Regions from separate parts of the Alkalihalobacillus phoenicis genome, predicted to be linked through region 1. Evidence: riboswitches for the same ligand, from Rfam matches in the RefSeq annotation. Region 1 holds a riboswitch; each other region holds the start of a gene.
What was found. A riboswitch is a leader RNA that binds a small molecule or an ion and turns the genes downstream of it on or off. The one in region 1 is predicted to bind S-adenosylmethionine.
Positions count from the first base shown of each region.

Region 2: it holds a riboswitch for S-adenosylmethionine, as region 1 does, so the genes downstream of both, AA0017_RS00795 (methionine ABC transporter ATP-binding protein) here and AA0017_RS07250 (methionine biosynthesis PLP-dependent protein) in region 1, are expected to answer to the same signal.
Region 3: it holds a riboswitch for S-adenosylmethionine, as region 1 does, so the genes downstream of both, AA0017_RS20420 (methionine ABC transporter ATP-binding protein) here and AA0017_RS07250 (methionine biosynthesis PLP-dependent protein) in region 1, are expected to answer to the same signal.
Region 4: it holds a riboswitch for S-adenosylmethionine, as region 1 does, so the genes downstream of both, AA0017_RS06580 (2,3-diketo-5-methylthiopentyl-1-phosphate enolase) here and AA0017_RS07250 (methionine biosynthesis PLP-dependent protein) in region 1, are expected to answer to the same signal.

Region 1 covers NZ_CP154853.1:1,520,385-1,522,586, reverse strand. The annotation lists gene AA0017_RS07250 (methionine biosynthesis PLP-dependent protein) at 1-1,027, opposite strand, end outside; SAM riboswitch class I at 1,139-1,242, opposite strand; gene AA0017_RS07245 (hypothetical protein) at 1,316-1,489, opposite strand; gene prsW (glutamic-type intramembrane protease PrsW) at 1,498-2,145, opposite strand.
Region 2 covers NZ_CP154853.1:180,082-182,283, forward strand. The annotation lists gene gcvH (glycine cleavage system protein GcvH) at 1-210, shown strand, start outside; gene AA0017_RS00790 (YusG family protein) at 601-837, shown strand; SAM riboswitch class I at 979-1,093, shown strand; gene AA0017_RS00795 (methionine ABC transporter ATP-binding protein) at 1,229-2,202, shown strand, end outside.
Region 3 covers NZ_CP154853.1:4,355,054-4,357,255, forward strand. The annotation lists gene AA0017_RS20415 (iron-containing alcohol dehydrogenase family protein) at 1-713, opposite strand, end outside; SAM riboswitch class I at 913-1,018, shown strand; gene AA0017_RS20420 (methionine ABC transporter ATP-binding protein) at 1,101-2,117, shown strand; gene AA0017_RS20425 (methionine ABC transporter permease) at 2,104-2,202, shown strand, end outside.
Region 4 covers NZ_CP154853.1:1,387,965-1,390,166, reverse strand. The annotation lists gene AA0017_RS06580 (2,3-diketo-5-methylthiopentyl-1-phosphate enolase) at 1-1,037, opposite strand, end outside; SAM riboswitch class I at 1,144-1,247, opposite strand; SAM riboswitch class I at 1,544-1,646, shown strand; gene mtnK (S-methyl-5-thioribose kinase) at 1,727-2,202, shown strand, end outside.

The DNA.
Region 1 (2,202 bases):
ATCGATTACACACACCATTTGCGATTCGAATCTCCTCTGGAATATCCATATGAGTTTGTGTCGCCGGATACGTCATCAAACTCTCAACTCCACCAAGACTTTCTGCAAAGGAAACGAGCTTTAATTGCTGTAAAAATGGATTGACCATTTCCTCTTCTAAAATTCGAAAGGAGAGCATTCCACCTTTACCAGGGTACAAAACATCTGTGACAGCTTGATGATTTTCTAAAAAACTAACGATTGCTTTTGCATTTTCTTCATGTCTTTCCATTCTTAAAGCTAATGTTTTCATGCCACGAATCAATAACCAAGAATCGAATGCAGGTAAAATTCCGCCGATCCCATTATGATAGTAAAAAATTTTCTCACAAAGCTCTTCCCCTTTAGCAGCGATAAGACCGGCAATCAAATCATTATGTCCACCTAAATATTTAGAAGCACTATGAATGACGATATCAGCCCCTTCCACTAACGGTTGCTGCAAAAGTGGTGTATAAAAGGTGTTATCGACAATTAATAAGAGGTCGTATTTTTTAGCAAGTGTGGCCAACTCAGAAATAGATGCTTCCTGCATGAGTGGATTGGTTGGCGTTTCGATAAAGATCGCCTTCGTTTTTTCTGTAATGACTGATTCCACTTCTCTAATATTTCTCGGATCAGCATAGGCAAAAGAGATTCCCCATTTGCGCCAGCCTTGCTCAAACAGTCGATATGTACCGCCATATAAATCCTTCGCAGCGACAATTTCATCACCTTGTTCAAAAATGGAGAAAACGGTTTGAATGGCTACCATTCCAGAACTACATGCAAAACCGCGATCCCCTTCTTCTAAAGTCGCAATTGCATTCTCAACCACTTCTCGCGTTGGATTACCCGTTCTCGCATAATCATACCCCGTCGACTCACCAATTCCTGTATGACGATAAGCTGTTGACAGATAAATCGGTGTGTTAATCGTCCCTGTTCGGTCATCTAATCGGTTGCCAATCTGTGCTAAAGTAGTTTCTAAATTTTTATTTTTTGTCATCTATGTTTCCCCCACTCTATTATTGTCATTGGATGTCTTTAGCAAATATAATGAAAACACCTTCTTCCAATTAAGAAGAAGGTGTGATAAAAAATAAAATCGACGAACTCCTCCTTATCTTTCAAGCATCATGCTTGATGGATTTAGCACCTGACCCATTTCGGCTGGTTGCTGAGACTTCTTCGGGCCATTCCCTCCATCTCTCTTGATAAGAAACTCCATATTCAAATTTTCATTTTTTGTATTGAACTAAAATTACAATAATTCAAACATTTTTGCAAGTGTTTTTTATTTTTCTGGTGTCGCATCAATATGAAGGCTTGACTCATTTCCACATACACATCGTTTAAAACCCGTTTCATATTGCCCTTTTTCTGTTCTCTTTCCTCTTAAAATAAATTTTTCACCACATTGAAAACAACGAATCGTCACTAAATAACGAATATCTTCCAGAAAGAACACCCCTTCCCTTAGCGATCTAATTGGTTCGCTAATTTAACTTTATGTAGGGCAAACCACCATAACAAAATCATAAAAGGTATAATCGCGATTAAAAAATACATACTGACTAAATTAAGAATAAGATCATAAAGACTATGAAGAGCGACTGGCACTAAGAGGGCCATTAATAAATAAGACCCTTTGTTCTCGCTTTCCATTTTAGACTTCCCCAGATAATAGCCCATAATAACACCAAAGAGAGAATGACTCGTAACAGGTAATAATGCTCTTCCAAGAGCCGTTTCAACACCATAAGCTAAAAGGTAAAAAACATTTTCTACCGAAGCAAAACCAAGTGAAATCGCTACCCCAAAAATAATCCCATCATAATGTCGTTTAAATTTCGCATGCTGATAAACGATAAAAAATAATAAAAACCACTTAAAAAATTCTTCAAAAAACCCATATAAAATCACAGATTTTGATATAGGATCCGTAAAAAAACCTTCCACTACAAATGCATATTGCAAAACCATAACTGGAAAAACTAAAATGGCTCCTATAACAAATGAACGTAAAACCAATCCATTAATATCTTGAGAATATTGATGGCGTAAGTAAAAATAGGATAAGAGTGCCATTCCAGGTGCAATTGCCGCTGTTAGAACTGCAAACAATATAGGTCCGACCCTTCTCTCAAATTTACATCAACTTTGAAAAATAAAACGTTAGGA
Region 2 (2,202 bases), 1.3 Mb from region 1:
GTAGAATCCGTAAAAACAGTTTCTGAACTATATGCACCTGTAAGTGGAAAAGTAGTAGAAGTAAACGAAGACTTAGATGATTCTCCAGAGTTCGTAAACGAATCTCCATATGAAAAAGCATGGATGATCGTTGTAGAACCATCTGATAAGTCTGAGATTGAAAACTTAATGTCTGCAGAGCAATACGAAGAAATGATTAGTGAAGACTAATTAATAATAAGAGCAAAAGGCACTGAAGCTAAGGGATAAGCTTTGGTGCTTTTTTTGATGGTTTAGATACGTTAAGTGGACTTGGCCGGGATGATGTGAAATTAAAGCATAGGAACGCCGACCAAGGAGGCTCCCGGTTCACCCGCAGAACGCGTAGGGTATGGAGCTGGCGGAGTATAGCTAACTAATGTTGCCATTTTTCAGTGGTCTCAGCAATTTGGCCGGTGATGATATGTAATTAAGCATGACGAACCCCGCCTACCTACTTACAATCACTTTTTATACAAGCAAATGATCAACTTAACCCACAATCACCCCTGTTTCCCACAAATCTAACAGTATCAAGCTTAGCAGGAAGGTTAATTTAAGAGTGAGGAGGGGGAACAGAAAATGAATTTAGATAAAGTGGATGTGACGAACAAAATAATCGGTAAATATGAAGAGGGGCAATTAAATCTTTATATGGGTGAGATAAAAATTGGGATGGTGACAGAAACAGATGATGGTCTCAAGCGGAAAATGAGAGAAGGTTTCGTTTTTGAAAATGATAAAATATACCATTTCGAAAATGCTCATCCAGAACAAATAAAAGCTTATGTAGAAAACTGTGATGGCGGTTGGTGCTAAATAACAATAAAAAAGACGGAAAATAATGAATTATAAGACTAAACCGATTATAAAGGTCAGACTACTTGTGTAAAAAAGGTTGACAACAAAATTATGAGCGTGTTACGATAAGTCAAACAAAAATGAACATAACATTTATAGCTCTTATCGAGAGAGGTGGAGGGACTGGCCCGATGAAACCCGGCAACCGTAAAACGAATGATTTCGTTTTCGCGGTGCTAAATCCTGCAAAGCAAATTGCTTTGAAAGATGAGATTAAGGTTAAAGCCTTCTTTTCATCTGGATTGGTGAGAAGAAGGTTTTTTTGCACTTTTAAATTCAGATAATGTATAAATGTTCAGACCTATATTTGGGTAAAGAATAGAGAAGTTGTCAGGAGGCAAGAAACAACGTGATTAATTTAAGTGACATCCAAAAGATTTTTTTTACAAAGGATGGTCCAGTACATGCGGTTGATGGAATTAATCTTCAAATAAATGAAGGCGAGATTTTTGGCATTATCGGGTATAGTGGTGCTGGTAAAAGTACGCTTATTCGGATGTTAAATATGCTTGAAAGACCAACGAGTGGTGAAGTTGTCGTAGCGGGTAAATCATTGTCAAAGCTTTCAAAACCTCAGTTAAGAAAAGCCAGACAAGAAATAGGGATGATTTTTCAACATTTTAACTTACTATGGTCCCGCACCGTTTTTGATAATATTGCTTTTCCATTGGAGATTGCTGGAGTCCCAAAAAAGGAACGAGAAGAACGAGTTAAAGAGTTAATATCACTTGTTGGACTTGAAGGTCGTGGTGGGAGTTATCCGTCACAGCTAAGTGGGGGACAAAAACAAAGGGTCGGAATTGCACGAGCACTTGCAAATAATCCCAAGGTTTTATTATGTGATGAAGCAACATCAGCTCTTGACCCAAAAACGACCGACTCCATTTTAGAATTGCTTGTTGATATTAATCAAAAGTTAGGTTTGACCGTTATTTTGATTACTCATGAAATGCATGTGATTCGCAAAATTTGTCATCAAGTTGCCGTCATGGAGGCAGGGAAAATTGTGGAACAAGGACCTGTCCTTGATGTCTTCCGCAAACCAGTGCAAGATATGACGAAGGAATTTGTCAAACAAATAACTGAACCTGAAGAAACGATGGAGTCACTCGAACATTGGCTACAGCAAGGGATAGATGGTGAGGTCGTTAAGCTTACATTTGTTGGGGAAGGGGCAGAGCGCCCACTGATAACTGAGCTGATTCGCAAATATCAAGTTGATGTGAATATATTGCAAGGTAAAATTTCGAAAACTAGAGAAAGCTCATACGGGACTCTTTTTATCCATTTAACAGGTGATAAAGAAGAGATAGACAAAGCGAT
Region 3 (2,202 bases), 2.1 Mb from region 1:
CCTCCTGCTAAAATAATCGTCTCAGCGACACGAATAAAAGCATCTGATAACTGGTTATTTTCTTGTGCCAAAAGAGCGGCTGCACCGTCCAGTATGAGTTGTTCTTTACAAAGTTTTGCAGCATGATGAGCAATTTGAATGGGAATCGTTTTTTCGGAAAGAGGTCGAATTAAAACGTCTGCCTCATACCATTTGGCTAGTGTATCGCCAATGCCAGCTCTTAAATAGTCCTTTGGTGAATTCAAAATAATGGCTGGCTCAACTAAAACCATATAGGTTGATTTTGGAAAAACTTTATATTCAACAAAATTTCCAGACTGATCATAAAAAACACTTAAGGGTGTCCAAGCTGCACAGTTGGATGCGAGTGTGGGTATTAAAATGACGTCTGTATTCGTAGTATGTCCGGCCGCTTTGGCTAAGTCACAACAAGTCCCACCACCGACCGCAATGATTAAATCGATTTTTTCTTCAGAGATCACTGCAGAAATACGTTTTGTTTCCTCGTGTGTACATTTTTTACGATGGGAAAGGTGAGTAACAGAAATAGGCCACAAAGGGAGAAAGGATTTAGCGGCGTTCCATGATTTTTCCCCATGCAAGATAAGAGCTTTTGTTGCACCATGTTTCTTTATTTTTTCTGGTAAGCTATGTAATACACCTTGATGACATTGATAAAAGTTAGGGGCACCCTGTACTTGGATTGTCTCCATTTTGAACTCCTTTTGCTATAAATGGGCATCTTATTTTTATATTCGGATAATTATGACACCTATCGATGGAATCGTCAATTTCCAAACAAGCTCTTTTTTAAGAAAGTTTTTGGATTCACTCATTAACGCTTTACCGAAATAATAAAATTTGATTGACAAATGATTTTATTCCGATTATTCTATTATTTAAATCAAATAGATTTTATCAAGAGTGACTGAAGGAACAGGCCTAGTGAAGTCACAGCAACCTTCCAAGTGGAGTGGTGCTACCTCCTGCAGAATGGGTGCATTCTGGAAGATAAAGATTTAGTGTTAAATCAGCCTCTTTCTGAATGGAAGTGGTTTTTTGTATTGGTAAGGTTTTGTTATGTATGGGAGAGGTTGAAGATGATTAAAGTTGAGAATTTAAATAAAGTTTTTAAAACAAAAACAAAAGAAGTTATCGGATTGAAGGAAGTTTCGCTTGATATAAAAAAAGGAGAAATTTTTGGAATCGTTGGTTATAGTGGTGCTGGGAAAAGTACATTGATTCGCTGCTTAAATATATTAGAACGTCCTACATCTGGACATATATATATTGATAATGTGGATTTGTTAAGTCTTTCAAGCAAGGAATTAAGAGAAGCGAGACAATCGATTGGGATGATCTTTCAAGGGTTTTATCTAGTGGCTTCGAAGACTGTTTTTGATAATGTCGCTTTTGCGTTAAAGGCTGCTGGAGTGAAAAGTGTGCATAAAAGAAAGGAACGTGTCACGGAACTATTAGACCTTGTGGGATTAGCTGATAAAGCGAATGAATATCCGGCTCAGTTAAGTGGGGGACAGCGCCAACGTGTCAGTATTGCCAGGGCACTTGCCAACAATCCAAAAGTCTTATTATGTGATGAAGCGACATCTGCCCTCGACCCGACAACAACAAAGTCAATTTTAGCTTTATTAAAACGAATTAACCGTGAGTTTGGCATTACTATCGTGTTAATTACACATGAGATGGAAGTCGTTAAAGAAATTTGCCATCGCTGTGCCGTCATGCAGGACGGAGAAATTGTGGAAGAAGGTCAAACATATGACGTTTTTGCTGAACCTCAAAATGAGTTAACGAAAAAATTTATTCAAACGGTCCTTGATTTCGAATTGCCACAAAAGCTTCTTTCTGAATGTGAAGGTACGATTTTACGCTTGCAGTTCCGTGGAGGGATTGCCAGTGATGCTGTCGTATCGGACATGCTTCAAGCGTTCTCTGTTCGAGGCAATATTTTACACGGAAAGGTCGAATACATCGGTGAAGCACCGCTCGGAATTTTTATTTTCGAACTAGTAGGGGAAGAAGAGGAAGTCAAAAAAGCGATTGCTTATTTAGAAGAGCACGTTTTTGTGGAGGTGATTCAAGATGCTAGACGTTAATCGAATCATTGAATTATTACCAGAGATTAATCAAGCCTTTCTTGAAACGATGATTATGGTTGGTATTTCACTTTCAGTCGGTTTA
Region 4 (2,202 bases), 130 kb from region 1:
TTAATCACAATGTCGTGACCAAAGTCTTTGATGATCTTTTCTGTCATTCCGGCGTGAATCCCTGCTGATGGAACAGGAAAAGCTTGTTTATAAATGTTATCAACCACCTGGAGATTTTGAGTAATTGCATCTGTTTCTCCTTTATCTAAGGCAACACTACCGTATGGGGATGGAAAGAGGACTAAATCCGCTCCTGCCATTCTTAATAACTTCCCTAATAATAAGGAATAAGAAAATCCATAATTCGTAGATGCAGTCATCGCTCCACTGACAGCTGGATGTGCCAATATTGGGACATCGATATCTGGATCTTCTCGTAATGATTGTAAAACGTCTAATCCATAAGCAAAGACATTAAATAATAACGCAGGGGCCCCGAGATCAACTGCCTCTTTGGCTCTTTCCTTTAATTCAAACGTTCTTCCCGTTAGATTAACCGCATAAAGGGGACGATGACCAGTTGCTGCAGCCGCTTCCGTTATGGCCGCCAATCCGACTGGAACTCTTTCGACTAATGGTGTTAACTCATTTTCAAATAAAATCTCATCATCTTTAACAAAATCAACTCCTCCAAGAGCTTGGACGAGCATTTGTTCATGTAAAGAATCTAAGGAACGACCTATGGCCGCTTTAAAAATACTCATTAAAAGAGGACGATTTTGAACATCAACAATTTCACGAACACCTTCAATCCCATATCTCGGACCGGGAAAATAGGTTTTTAATTCAGGTGAAAAATCTAAATCGATTAATTTGACTTGACCATCTAATGAAAGTTTGCCAAAAGTTGTTGTTAATATAGCTGGTAAATCGGCACTGAAGTTCGCACTAGGATAAGTTATCGTAATAAGACCCTTATTATCGGGTAACTCCTTCACTCGTTCAACATAACCTTTATGAGCCTTTAATTGCTCTTTTTCAACACTCGGTAAGTTCGTCCAAGAGCCAACGGTTAACCCTAATGCAATTCCTTCTGCTTTTTTCTCTAGCTGTTCCTTTGTTCCATTTATTAGGTATGTCGCTGTTACATGACTCATTTAACATTTCCCTCTCTCTTATTCTCCTAATTCGAGCTTCTTTAAGTCGCAAATCATTCAAAAAACCTCTCCATATATATAGGGAGAGGTGAATCGTACATTCACTCTCTCATCTATCAATCTAATGACTGTAAGAATTAGCACCGTGTTTGTTATAAACCGGTTGCCGGGTTTCATAGGGCTCATCCCTCCACCTGCTCTTGATAAGAGATATTTGATTATCTGACCATTTTAGTCTGAAATATAAATTCCTTGTTCTATATAATGCCAGTAGCCCCACCAAATTGTCAATCTTTTTTTAATATTATTTTTTATTCAAAAATTTATTTTTTTGCCTTCGTTTATCATTTACTATTCTTATCAAGTTAACTTAGTAAGTGACCAAGCTCTGGTGTTCAACTTAGACCTTTTTATGTGTAAAAAAGAACTTGACGTTATCTATCTAAATCGATTATAGTTATTTTTAAGAATTCTTTTCTATATCTTTTGAAAATTCAATAAAATCACTCTTATCCTGAGTAGGTAGAGGGAATTGGCCCGATGACACCGCAGCAACCGACCTTATTGGCACGGTGCTACATCCAACAGACATTGTCTGGTAGATAAGAGAGGCGAATGTCTCACACCTATTCACCTCTTTCTGTCAATCAGAAAGAGGTTTTTATTATTTATTAAAGGAGCAATGCGTAATGACCGTTCAAACGAAAAAACAATATGAAGAATTAAATACGGAAACAGCCGTGTCTTATTTAATCAATCTTGGTCTTATTAAAACGGATGAAGAGACAGTTGTTTCCGAAATCGGAGACGGAAATTTAAACTATGTTTTCCATATTATCAGTCAAACAATAGGACGTTCATTTATTATCAAGCAGGCCCTCCCATACGCAAAAGTTGTTGGAGAAAGTTGGCCACTTACACTTGACCGTGCACGAATTGAAGCATCAGCCTTAAAAGAAGCCGCAAAAGTCGTACCCGAATTAGTTCCAACAGTCTTTCATACCGATGAAGAGTTAGCGCTGACCGTAATGGAGGATTTAAGTGAATTAACGATTTTAAGAACAGGATTAATTCAAGGAAATAAATATCCCCTTGTAGCCCAACATATTGGTACATACTTAGCACATACCCTTTTTACAACTTCAACATTTGGTTTAAATCAACA